3 regions of the Paenibacillus sp. cl130 genome follow, and region 2 is predicted to be linked to each of the others. Evidence: riboswitches for the same ligand, from Rfam matches in the RefSeq annotation. Region 2 holds a riboswitch; each other region holds the start of a gene.
What was found. A riboswitch is a leader RNA that binds a small molecule or an ion and turns the genes downstream of it on or off. The one in region 2 is predicted to bind glycine.
Positions count from the first base shown of each region.

Region 1: another riboswitch for glycine. It lies ahead of BM358_RS17110 (alanine/glycine:cation symporter family protein); the one in region 2 lies ahead of sdaAB (L-serine ammonia-lyase, iron-sulfur-dependent subunit beta).
Region 3: another riboswitch for glycine. It lies ahead of gcvT (glycine cleavage system aminomethyltransferase GcvT); the one in region 2 lies ahead of sdaAB (L-serine ammonia-lyase, iron-sulfur-dependent subunit beta).

Region 1 is NZ_FOYG01000006.1:77,323-81,724, forward strand. Features, by position in the region: gene BM358_RS17105 (iron-containing alcohol dehydrogenase) at 1-892, shown strand, start outside; gene BM358_RS17110 (alanine/glycine:cation symporter family protein) at 950-2,368, opposite strand; glycine riboswitch at 2,528-2,622, opposite strand; gene BM358_RS17115 (glycoside hydrolase family 1 protein) at 2,890-4,347, opposite strand.
Region 2 is NZ_FOYG01000005.1:14,012-18,413, reverse strand. Features, by position in the region: gene BM358_RS14775 (DUF6359 domain-containing protein) at 1-944, opposite strand, end outside; glycine riboswitch at 1,159-1,274, shown strand; gene sdaAB (L-serine ammonia-lyase, iron-sulfur-dependent subunit beta) at 1,486-2,175, shown strand; gene sdaAA (L-serine ammonia-lyase, iron-sulfur-dependent, subunit alpha) at 2,165-3,064, shown strand; gene BM358_RS14760 (Ig-like domain-containing protein) at 3,135-4,402, opposite strand, start outside.
Region 3 is NZ_FOYG01000007.1:283,515-287,916, reverse strand. Features, by position in the region: gene gcvPA (aminomethyl-transferring glycine dehydrogenase subunit GcvPA) at 1-962, opposite strand, end outside; gene gcvT (glycine cleavage system aminomethyltransferase GcvT) at 1,091-2,191, opposite strand; glycine riboswitch at 2,369-2,560, opposite strand; gene gcvH (glycine cleavage system protein GcvH) at 2,861-3,259, shown strand; gene BM358_RS19790 (PTS mannitol transporter subunit IIBC) at 3,637-4,402, shown strand, end outside.

The DNA.
Region 1 (4,402 bases), on a different contig from region 2:
TGTAGGCGGTGGAAGCGTTATTGATTGCACCAAAGCCATCGCAGCAGGGGCTGAATATGACGGCGATGTGTGGGATATTATCAACAAAAAGCACATGCCGACCGAGGCTCTGCCATTCGGCACCATCCTCACACTCGCCGCCACCGGTTCAGAAATGAATCCGGATTCTGTTATCACCAACTGGGAAACGAACGAAAAATACGTATGGGGCAGCGCGGTGACGCATCCGAAATTCTCGATTCTGGACCCAAAAAACACCTTCTCTGTGCCACTTGATCAGACGGTATATGGCATGGTGGATATGATGAGCCATGTGTTTGAACAATATTTTCACAATGTTAAAAATACACCGTTGCAAGATCGTATGTGCTTTTCCGTGTTGCAAACCGTGATCGAAACTGCACCTAAGCTGCTGGAGGATTTGCACAACTACGAGCATCGTGAAACGATTTTATATGCCGGAACGATTGCCCTTAACGGAACACTACAAATGGGCTACTTCGGGGACTGGGCTTCGCATACGATTGAACATGCATTATCCGCTGTATATGATATTCCTCATGCTGGCGGTCTGGCGATCCTGTTCCCCAACTGGATGAGACATACGGTGGATCAGGATGCTGCACGCATGAAGCGGCTGATGCTCAGCATGTTTGATTTAGATACCACTGGTAAAACGGATAAGGAAATTGCTTTGGAGGGGATTGATCGCCTGAGTGCATTCTGGACAAGTCTCGGTGCCCCTTCCACCCTGGCCGATTACAATATTAATGATGAGCAATTGGAAAAAGTCGCAAACATTGCAGCCCGTGAAATGGAATACGGAGGCTTCGGTAATTATAAAAAGCTGAATCAAGAAGATATTTCAGCTATTTTGCACGCATCGTTATAACATTCAAAAGGGAGTGTCCTCAAGCCTGTGATGACTGAGGGCACTCCCTTTTGGAATTTATGAATTAACCGTTTGTCCTTTTTCTTCTACTTGGATAGCTGCCCCTACACTGGCACCTGCAAGAATGCCCTTTTTCTTACTAGAATTCAGAGAATCCATATAGGTTCGGGTTTCTGCGACTACAATTCCTGATAACCCGAGCAGGGCAATCAGGTTCGGGAAAGCCATCATTGCGTTAAAGATATCTGCCAGCAGCCAAATCGCATCCAGTTTAATGAACGCGCCCCCGGCAACCAGTAGGATGAACAGATAGCGGTATGGCTTAATCCACTTGACCCCAAGCAAATATTCAACACAGCGTTCCCCGTAATAGTTCCAGCCGAGCATGGTGGTGAACGCAAACATAATCAGAATGATTGTGAGCAGTTCTGCCCCCAGCGGGAATGCGCTGGAAAATGCTTGCTGAGTCATCAGGCCCGCATCGGTAGGCCCGCTCCACACACCACTAACCAGTAGCGTCAACCCGGTCATCACACAAATAACCATCGTATCAATAAACACGCCTGTCATGGAAATTAGCCCTTGCTCCGCAGGCCATTTGGTTTTGGCAGCTGCGGCTGCAATCGGTGCGCTTCCCAATCCGGCCTCATTGGCAAAAATACCTCTGGCTACCCCACTTCGCATCGCCAGCATAATCGTAGCTCCGGCAAATCCGCCCGTTGCAGATGTAGTTGAAAATGCCGAATGGAGCACCAGCGCAATTGCGGCAGGAAGTTGGTCAGCAAACCGAATTAGTACGATGAGACAGATCAGTACATACAAGCCTGTTTTAAAAGGAACGACCTTCGTCGATACCTTGGCAATGCTTTTGAGTCCTCCAATAGTAACAAGTCCTGTAAGGATAGCAATAATCAGTGCCGTTACAATGGGCGGAACGCCAAAACTATTTTCAGTCGAAGATACAATCGCTTTGACCTGCGGAAACGTTCCAATCCCGAACAACGCTACCAGCATGCCCGAAAAAGCAAACAGCATCGCCAGCGGTTTAAAACGGCGTCCCAGACCTTTCTCAATATAATACATCGGGCCGCCGGAAAATTGCCCATTCCGATCCTTCACCCGGTATTTTACCGCAAGTACACCTTCCGCATATTTCGTCGCCATCCCAAAAAAGGCTGCAACGACCATCCAGAACAAGGCACCCGGCCCGCCCAGCTTAATGGCTGTCGCTACGCCGACAATACTTCCTGTGCCAACTGTAGCCGCCAACGCTGTACTCAAAGCCGCAAAACTACTTACATCCCCGCTGCCTTCATTCGGGGCCTTACCGATCAGCTTGATCGCCAGGGGCAGGCGGAATACCTGCAGCATCTTCAAACGTATGGTCAGCCACAACCCCGTTCCCATGACAAGAATGATGAGAGGCGCCCCCCATATCCAACTGCTAATCGCTTCTAACACATGTACCAAATTCATTTCAACCCGCTCCTCCAGCATATTAGAAAACAAAAAAGAGTCAAATCCGCTGATTCGACTCCTGGAGAGGTTAAAGGCACGAAAAAATACAACCATCTTGCGCAGGTTTCTGCCTCTAATAGCTTATAAAAAAGCCTAGGGCATTCCCTGTCACAGGTTATTCGCGTCTCTGTCCTTTTGCCTGAGAGTTTAAGCAGATGTTCTCTGCGGTGCACCTTCGGCGCCCAATTAAGGGTCTCTCCAGAGTTCTGTCCGTTTACGGTCCCCGCTTGTTGCTGTAATCAGCCTAAGCACCTGAGAGTTTTGCCCCTTCGGTCGGAACTTTCGTTCCATCTCCCGCAAACATCAACCAGACATATGAAATTTTTATTTATTATACAGAAAACTTTCAGCTTATTACAAGTGAAAAGTTTGTGAAGCCCTCTGAAATATATATTATTATTATGTCTATCAAAAAAGCGGGTACAGCAGATTGCATCCTTAGGATGTCCTCTGCTATACCCGCCCGAGAAAATTTGGAATTACAATTCTTCACCATTGGTTGCTATCACATTTTTATACCAGTTAAATGAGTCCTTTTTGGAGCGTTTGAGCGTTCCGTTACCATCATCATCCAGATCGACGTAAATAAATCCGTAGCGCTTGGACATTTCGGAAGTAGACATGCTCACAAGGTCGATAGGACCCCAGCTGGTGTAACCAATCAGATCAACACCGTCGGCAATCGCTTCCTTCATCTGAACAATATGCTGACGCAAGTAATCAATACGATATGTGTCATGCACAGAACCGTCTTCCTCTACCTTATCATAAGCACCTAGGCCATTTTCCACGATGAACAGTGGCTTTTGGTAGCGGTCATATAACGTATTCAGCGTAACACGCAGACCGATCGGATCAATTTGCCATCCCCAGTCAGAGGACTGTAAATATGGATTTTTCACGCCGCCAATCAGGTTTCCTGCTGCTTTCTCGCCTTCTGGACCTGCAGATACGGTCAAGGTCATGTAGTAGCTGAATGAGATATAATCGACCGTGTTATTTTTTAAAATTTCGGCATCGCCTGGTTCTGTGTGTATAACAACATTATTTTCTTCAAAATAACGATTCATGTAGTTGGAATATTCCCCACGGGCATGCACATCCGTAAAGAACAGGTTCATCTGATTTTCATGCTGGGCTTTCAGTATATCCTCTGGATTACACGTATGTGGGTAGCTTTCCAAACGAGCCAGCATACAGCCGATTTGAGAGCCCGGGATGATCTCATGTCCTCGTTTTGTCGCCAGTGCACTAGCTACAAATTGATGATGCAGTGCTTGATATATCGCTTGCTGCTTGTTTTCTACGCGGTCAATGACCACCCCGCCACCGGTAAACGGACTCATGGTCATTACATTGATTTCATTAAAGGTCAGCCAGTATTTTACTTTATCCTTATAACGCGTGAACACAGTTTCGGCATAATTTACGTAGTGCTGTATAACTTCACGCCCCAGCCAGCCATTATACTTCTGAGTCAAACCCAGCGGTGTCTCATAATGTGACAATGTTACCAGCGGTTCAATACCATATTTGCGCAGCTCATCAAATACATTGTCGTAGAATTGCAGTCCCGCTTCATTCGGCTCGGCATCATAGCCATTCGGGAAAATCCGCGACCAGTTGATGGACATACGAAATACCTTAAAGCCCATTTCCGCGAACAATGCAATATCTTCTTTGTAGTGGTGGAAGAAGTCCACACCTTCACGTTTTGGAAAACGGGCATTGACTTTGCCTGCCAAAATGTCTTCGAGTCGCTCGGACGAAATCTCCATAGCATGATCGTTCTTGCGCTCTGCTTTGGGTACATAGGCAACCATGTCCGCACTGGACAATCCTTTTCCATCTACGTCAAAAGCACCTTCCAATTGGTTGGCTGCGGTTGCCCCGCCCCACAAGAAGTTTTTCGGAAATCCTTTTAGCGTCTTCGTCATGGTATAAAAACCTCTTTCCGTATTTAAGATTTTTACTTTGGTCAAGTAATCCCGT
Region 2 (4,402 bases):
CCTTGCATCGCCGGTGATGCAGCTTCTTCTGCAGTCATGCCCTTGGCCGGATTAGTATAGGCTCCACGACGGTAACCATTCATAACCTCGGAGGAATCCCAACGGTTTTTGTTACGGTCCGCATTATAATGATCGGAGATGAAGAAGACGCTCCCCCCGCTATTCACGTATTGCAGCAGGGCAGCCTGCTCGGATGCCTTAAAGGCAACATTCGCTTCACCAATAATGAACACATCATATTGGCGCAGCTTGTCATATGTTATGGCCTGCTCTCCATAAGTAAAAGGAATGGGACGATTCAATTGGTCTACCGTAAAGCCTACATTACGCAGTCCATTGGCAAAGTCGGAGAAGGCGCCTTCAATGACCCAATCTGCTGCACCAGCGGTCTGTGCGTGCGTATTATCGAACAGCACCTTTTTGCCTTTTCCATCCGGCAGTGTAGTACCGGGTTGACCCGGGTTGCCAGGTTCGCCTGGTTCCCCCGGCTCGCTTCCGCTCACCAGTTCAACAGCGCTTGGGCTTTTCACTCCACCAAAATTATTGTAGGCGCCGAGTGTACCCGTCACACGAATTTTGCTGCCGATCAGCTCAGGATGGCCTGATAGCCCATATTGCCCTCTGTACGCTGAAGTCAGCTGTACATCCAACAGATTAGACGTATTACGTTCATTTGCCTGATCGGCAATCAGTACGTTAAAATCATTCGCGAACGGGGAAGAAAAGTTAGCCGTTTTCGATCCGGTAGCATGTCCGACGATGTAACCTTCCACCGTCACCGTACCTCCACTGCTTTGGCGCTGAAGTGCTTCGGCTACTGTCAATGCTCCCTCCGCCTTGACCTGACCGAATGGAACGAAGATCCCAATCAGCAGTGATACGATCGCTGCTAGATGCAACATCCCTTTTAAGCGTGAACCTGTGAATCGCAAGCCTTTTACCATACGTCAATATCCCTCCTATGATTTCCATAAATATACTTGTCCTTTATCAGATTAGCCGCCAATCTTCTAATTCCTTCCTGGTTTCATCCATAATTATGTAAATTTTAATCTTTTTTATTGGGAACGCACCTGTTTATGTAAAAATTAAACCTGTGATTGACACCGAGCACGGCATACATTACGCTAAGGAAGACATGTAGAACGGTATACGCGAATGAAGATGACGGGAGAGTCTGTCCAGGGAGCCTACACTCTGGCGGCACCGAAGGAGCAAGACGTCAGCACCCGGCTGACGGATAATCTCTCAGGTCCATGTATCGTCATCTGACGCAACTCTGGAGAGAGCGCAAGCCACCCAAGGGGTAAGGCGGTAAGAACACCGCACGAAACTCTCAGGTAACGAGGACAGAGATAAGGGAAACTTCCTTATCCTGTCCTTTTTTGTGCTCACATTGTGCGTCAGCATTAGGAACCGTCATAACCGCGCAAAGACGCGGAAATACCATATAGTATGGTATTAGAACATACAGGGGGCCACACCATGCGTTTCAAAGATGTATTTTCTATTATCGGTCCGGCCATGACCGGACCTTCCAGTTCACACACCGCAGGCGCGGTGCGGCTCGCACGCGTTGCCCGGCACTGGCTCGGGACGCAGCCTGACCGTGCCCGCATGACGCTGTACGGCTCCTTTGCCGACACGTATAAAGGACACGGTACAGACCTGGCGCTCATCGCAGGGCTGCTTAATTACGATACGGACGATCACCGGATTCCGGATGCCGAGCAATGGGCAGAGCAAGCCGGGATGGCCGTGGAATTCGCCGTCAGCGGACTCCCCGCGCCTCATCCGAACACTGTCCGTTTCGAGCTGTGGAAGGGCGAGGATCAGCGCACACTGCTGGGCTCCTCCATCGGCGGCGGCAGCATCCATGTCCAGCAGCTTAACGAATTCCGGGTCAATCTGACCGGGGAGCTGCCTACGCTGGTGCTTCTCCACTCGGATAAGCCCGGTACATTGGGCGCGATAACTTCAGCGCTGGGCGCGGCCCACATTAACATTGCCTATATGCACGTAGATCGCAAAGGCCGGGATGGTGAAGCACTCACCGCCATTGAAACGGACAGTTCTGCTCCAGCTGAACTGATTGCGGAACTGCGTTCTTTACCTCATATGTATGAAATTAAGATGATTAATTTGAAAAAAGGAGCTGAATCCGATGCGGTTTAGCCATCTGCATGAAATCAGCGCTTTATGCGCTGAAGAATCCACCACAATTGGCCGCTTGATGATTCAAGAGCAGGTACAAGAGACGAATACAACGGAGGAAGAAATCTTTCGCCAAATGTCTGATTATTATGAAGTCATGAAGGAAGCCGTTCATCGCGGTCAAACACAAGACACCGTATCCCGCAGTGGATTGACAGGCGGTGACGGCAAGCGCCTAGCCGAGTATCTGCGGTCAGGGGAAACCTGCTCCGGTGATGCCTCCGCGCTCGCCATGGCTTATGCCCTCTCCGTGTCGGAGGTTAATGCATCCATGGGTCGCATTGTCGCCACGCCTACCGCAGGCTCATGTGGGGTTATCCCTGGTGTGTTCATCAGTGCGCAGGAGCGGTTCGGCTGGGATGATGAGCATATGGTGAACGGCCTGTTCGCCGCTGGAGCCATTGGCTACGTGATCGCCAACAACTCCTTCATTTCTGGCGCGGAGGGAGGCTGTCAGGCTGAGATTGGTTCAGCTATCGGGATGGCTGCTGGCGCTATGGTCGAGCTGCGTGGTGGTACGCCTGAACAGGCTGTTCACGCCGTGGGCCTCGCTCTTAAGAACACGCTCGGCCTGATTTGCGATCCCGTCGCCGGACTCGTGGAGATTCCGTGCATCGTGCGCAACGGGCTGGGAGCCGTGACTGCGCTTGCCGCAGCGGATATGGCTTTGGCGGGTGTGCGCAGCGCTATTCCGTCTGACGAAGTCATTGACGTGATGCTTGAAGTCGGCAGTGCGATGCCGTCGAAGCACCGCGAGACCGCCAAAGGCGGCTTGGCCCAGACGCCGACTGGCAAGCGTTTGACTGAATCACTTACACGCAACACACCGACCAAGAAGGATAAGTCATAATTTATAAGCGGTAGCCTCCTTAAAAAAAAGAGCAAGCATGTCGTCCTTGGACGTATGCTTGCTCTCTTTTTTACTGAACGGTTACCTGTATCTTCGTCATTTTACCTGCATATTTCACAGTAATTACTGCTTTGCCCTTGCCCTGTGCCTTAATGTTACCGTCTTTGACGGTCGCAACAACAATTCTGGACGAGGACCAGACAGCCGGTTTGGAAACATCCTTCTCCGACTCATCCTTATACGTGGCTGTAGCCGTAACCTTGGCCAGCTGTCCTGCCTTCAAATTCAAAGCAACTTCGTCTGTTTGCAGATATTTAAGCGTATCAACATCCACGGGTACGCTGATTATCTTCCCGCCAAACTTCGCCTGAATGTTAGCTTTACCGTAGCTGACCGCGGTAACCTGACCCTTTTTAACAGTGGCTACCTTATAATTAGACGTTTTCCATTCAGCTTGGGTCGTAACGTCCTTTTCTTTACCATCACTCGATTTAACCACAATCGCGATGGTTTTTTGATCTCCAGATTTGAGCGATAGCGCGATTGCATCCGCTTCAATCTTTTGCGCTACGTCCACTTCTACCGTAAACGTAATGTTTTGCTTGCCATATGAAGCAGTCACCGTTGCCTTACCGCTACCATTCGCTTTGATCAAACCTTCGCTAACTTCAACCACTTTTACATTGCTAGTTGTCCAGGTGGCGTCCTTGGTTACATCTGTTTTTGTACCGCCACTCTTAACTCCTGTTACTTTTAGCTGCTTCGTTTCCTGAGCACCAAGCGCAATTACACGCGAGTCTGTTTCCAGACGATCTACAAGGCCTACTTGTACGTTAATCGTCAGTTTTTTGCCATTATAGGTCGCTGTAATAACCGCTTTACCAGCGGATTTACCCGTAATCGTTCCTTTGGACACAGAAGCAATATCTTCCGCGCTTGAAGCCCATTCTGCATCCTGTGTTACATCTTCCTTACGCCCATCCGCATAAGTAGCCGTCAAAGTTGCAGTATAGTCCTCATCAATATCAATCGTTGCCGTTTTGGAGGACAGAGACAGATCACCGGGTACATTTACGGATACCGTAGCTGTAACTGTTTTGCCACCATAAGAAGCGGTGATCGTAGCCTCACCTGTTTTATAACCCGTGACTTCTCCCGCACTGACAAAAGCGATATCTTCATTGCTGGACTTCCACTCTGCCTTACTTGTGATATCTTCTTCCGTACCTGTTACATACGTTGCGGTCAGCTTGAGCTTTTTGGATTCCTTGGCATTCAGGCTCAGCTTGTCCTCACTCAAATCCAAATATCTGGAGGTTTCGACATCTGTCTTGATCG
Region 3 (4,402 bases), on a different contig from region 2:
CGGATATGCTGTTCCCGCGCTTGCAAGGTCAGCACGAAGCCGCGTTTACCGTTGCGGTCTGTGGTCTGACCCACAATACGGCCGGGGATACGGCGCATATGTGCCTGAGAAACGGCAAAGTATCCACAGGTCGGACCGCCGAGAGAAGAGGAGATGCCAAGTGGCTGTGCGTCTCCTACCACAATATCCGCGCCCTGTTTGCCGGGTGTTTCCAGCAAGCCAAGTGCTAGTGGATTGGCACTGACGACCAAAAGACCTTTGTGCGCATGGATGAGGTCAGCCATCGGCTTCAGGTTTTCCACGGCTCCGAAAAAGTTGGGGCTTTGGACCAAAACAGCCGCGGTCTGTTCCGATACGGCTGCCGCTAGCGCATCAGCATCCGTTACGCCGTCCGAACAGCCGATCTCCACGATGTCCAAATCCAATCCGCGTGCATAGGCTGCCAATACCTGACGTGCCTCCGGATGGACGGACCTTGATACGATAAGCTGTTTACGGCGGGTAGCTGCGGCGGACAGTGAGCCCGCTTCCGCCAGTGCAGTCGCTCCGTCGTACATGCTGGCATTAGCTACAGCCATGCCCGTCAATTCGCAAATATACGACTGAAACTCGAAAATGGCTTGTAGCTCGCCTTGGCTTACTTCCGGCTGATAGGGGGTGTAGGCTGTATAGAATTCCGAGCGTGAAGTGATGTGCTGGATGACGGACGGAATATGATGATCATAAATTCCTGCGCCAAGGAAGCTGGCATGTGTGTCTGTATTGGCGTTGTGTCCGGCCAGCTCGGCCAAGTGGCGGGTTAAGGCTTTCTCATCGAGTCGAGAAGAGAGAGGCAGTTCCCCTTGATATCGAATGGCCTCTGGAATGTCACTGAATAAATCATCAATAGATGATACACCCACCACACGCAGCATTTCGGTTTGATCCTGTTCAGTCATAGGGAGATAACGATGCTGCTTCATAGGTTCTGACTCCTTTCGAAAAGCAAGATTTTAGATCGTAAATTAGCTAATAAAAAAGTGTGTGAGATGAAAAACCAAGAAGTTCATATCTGACATATTTGCTTTATAGAAATAAAAAGAGTTTAAGATCAGCGCGGGCGTTTATAAAAGGGTGTTGCCACCACCTCGGCACGCAGGCGTTTGCCACGAATCTCAACCTCCAACGGTGTGGAGAGGGCGCTAAAACGACTGTCCACCAAGGCGAGGCCCAGATTACGCTTCAAGGTGGGCGACTGAGTCCCCGTTGTGACCTCACCAATGTGTTGTCCTTCTGCGAATACCGGGTAATGGGCGCGTGGGATACCGCGATCAATCATTTCCAGCCCGATCAATTTGCGAGGAATCCCTTGTTCTTTCTGACGTTGCAGTGCTTCTCTACCGATAAAATCTCCTTTATTCAGCTTGACGAAGAAACCTAGACCAGCTTCGAGTGGTGAAATCGTGGCAGATAACTCCTGACCATATAGCGGCAACCGTGCCTCAAAGCGTAGGGTATCCCGAGCACCAAGTCCAGCGGGAATCAGCCCATACGACTCACCGGAACGAAGCAAACCCTCCCATACGGCTGGTGCTTCCGCAGCAGGTATATAAAATTCAAAACCGTCTTCGCCCGTATATCCGGTTCGTGAGACCAGTGCTTTTGCTCCGAACAATGGCACATTCTCATGGAAGCGGAAAGATGCCAGATTCGTAATGTCCGTATCTGCCACGGCTGCGGCAATACGTGCTGCCTCCGGTCCTTGCAACGCTAGCAATGCTATCGCATCAGACACATTCTCCATGTGAACGGATGCAGGCATATGGCGAATTAGCCAATCCCAATCCTTATCGATGTTGGATGCGTTCACAACGAGCATGTAGCGTTCCGGTCCTTTGCAGTAAACAAGTAGGTCGTCTACTACCCCTCCATCGGGGTAACACAGGAGTGAATATTGTGCCTGACCTGGTTCCAACTGGCTGACATCATTCGTGGTCACCCTTTGCAGAAAAGCTTCGGCCTCTTTGCCTTCAACCAAAAATTCGCCCATATGCGATACATCGAATAAACCCGCACGTTGCCGGACGGCCTCATGCTCCTTTTGAATGCCGCTAAACTGAACCGGGAGCTCCCAGCCGCCAAAGTCAATACAACGAACCCCAGACTGCGTCCCGTAGGACGAATATAGCGGTGTTTTTCGCAAATTAGTCATTATTCCACTCCTATCCGGTGTGATCGGCTAAACAAAAAAGACAGGCCGAAAAAAACGTATAGACGGCAGTCTACACTCTTTTTTTCAGCTCTGTCCTTGATACCAGAAAGTTACCCCGGTATGTACCGGGTTTCCCCTTGGGTGATCCGCTCCAATAGCGAATGCTCTCCAGAGATGCGTCCGGCAGAGGTCCTTTTGCCTGAGAGATTCACCTGCAATGCAGGTTTACTCCTTCGGCGCTACCTTCGGGATCAACGGTATATTACCTGGCTTTGCAGATAACAACCTGATCCGATTCGCGTGCACTTATGTCTCACAAGCGGCAACAGCTATGCGAATCTTTTTGGCAGTCTCTCCCTCCGCGTTCATCCGCGTTTGCAGTTGTCGGGGTGTTTCCCAAAGCATTTGCTATAACCCATTAATACGCAAATTCATTCAAAATGTCAATAAAAATGTCATCTAAAACAATAGAAAAAACATTTAATATATAAATAAGGATATGTAAGCGTTTGTTATAAGTTATAATTTTTTATATAGTACGCTATATGAGGTGATATGAAGTATTTTTGTTAGTATTATTGACATGAGTGTTCTTGTTGTCATAATCTTAACCTGTCTAATACAGGTGAGCAAAAGCGATTTTATTCATATGGAAGTGAGGGGAACAGAATGGGTGAAGTAAAGCAGCAACTTTGGTATACAGACGAACATGAGTGGGTTCAGCGGACAGAGAATGGAACGGTACGAATTGGTATTACAGACTTTGCACAGCATCAACTGGGTGATATTGTTTTTGTAGAATTACCTGAGGCGGGAGCAACGATTGAGCAGGGAGCGGAGATCGGTACGATTGAATCGGTGAAGACAGTATCCGACCTTTTTGCTCCGGTGACGGGAACCATACTAAAAGTGAATGAAACGCTGGAAAGTACACCTGAGCTAGTGAATGAATCTCCCTATGAAAAAGGTTGGATGATCGAAGTAGAGATGGATAAAGATGTGGAGGAAGCCTTGGGCAAGCTACTGTCTGCGGATCAGTATGAGCAGTTGATTTCCGATGAGCAATAATGGAGCATTGTAGTATGGAGTAAGAGGGTTATTTGTCTGCTCGATTTTTGTATAAAATAGTCGCTATGATTTGACGTAGCGGCTATTTTTTTGTCTTTTTGCAAACGTAATTACGTGTTTTATTCTGATTTAGAGGGTTGTCCCCATATAAGAATCATACATAATCCAGCACGGTTTTTCGACTAATTTCTATAGCTACAGGTCATATTAAGAAGAATTATGCAGGTATAATACCTTCCCGGATAATTTAAATTTAAATGTTGTCATCAACGTTCATGACGAAAGTACGTTTTCATTTCGTTGATGAAGATAGCGCTGTCATTTAGTATGAATTTTAAGAAAAGGTAGTGATGCTTACCTACAAGGAGGATTTGAATATGAGTACATTGGACGCAAAGCCAAGTTCAAAAGGAGGCACTCGTGTCGCCGTACAGCGTTTTGGCCGTTTTCTTAGCGGTATGGTTATGCCCAATATGGGAGCATTTATTGCGTGGGGGCTGATTACGGCACTCTTTATTCCGACCGGATGGTTCCCGAATGAAGGTTTTGCACAATTGGTTGACCCGATGAAAAATTATTTATTGCCGTTACTGATCGGTTATACAGGGGGCACGATGATTCACGGACAGCGTGGAGGTGTGATTGGTGCCATTATGACGATGGGTGTCATAGTGGGAGCCGATATCCCGATGTTCCTGGGCGCGATGGTAGCTGGTCCGCTGGCTGCGTGGATATTGAAGAAGTTCGACAAGGCCATTGAAGGCAAAGTCAGATCAGGCTTTGAAATGCTGGTCAATAACTTTTCGGCCGGAATTATCGGTGCCATTCTAGCGCTGCTTGCCCATGTGGCGATTGGCCCGATTGTACAAATGATCAGTCAAGTGTTGTCGGCAGGGGTACAGTTCCTCGTGAACGCAGGGCTATTGCCGCTTGTCAACCTCATTATTGAGCCCGGAAAAGTATTATTTTTAAACAACGCGCTGAATCACGGAGTATTGAGTCCGATTGCGTTAGAGGAAGCTGCAAGAACAGGAAAATCCGTACTGTTTATGCTGGAATCCAACCCTGGGCCGGGGCTCGGTATTTTGCTAGCCTACTGCCTGTTCGGCAAAGGCTCTGCGAAGTCATCGGCTCCTGGAGCGG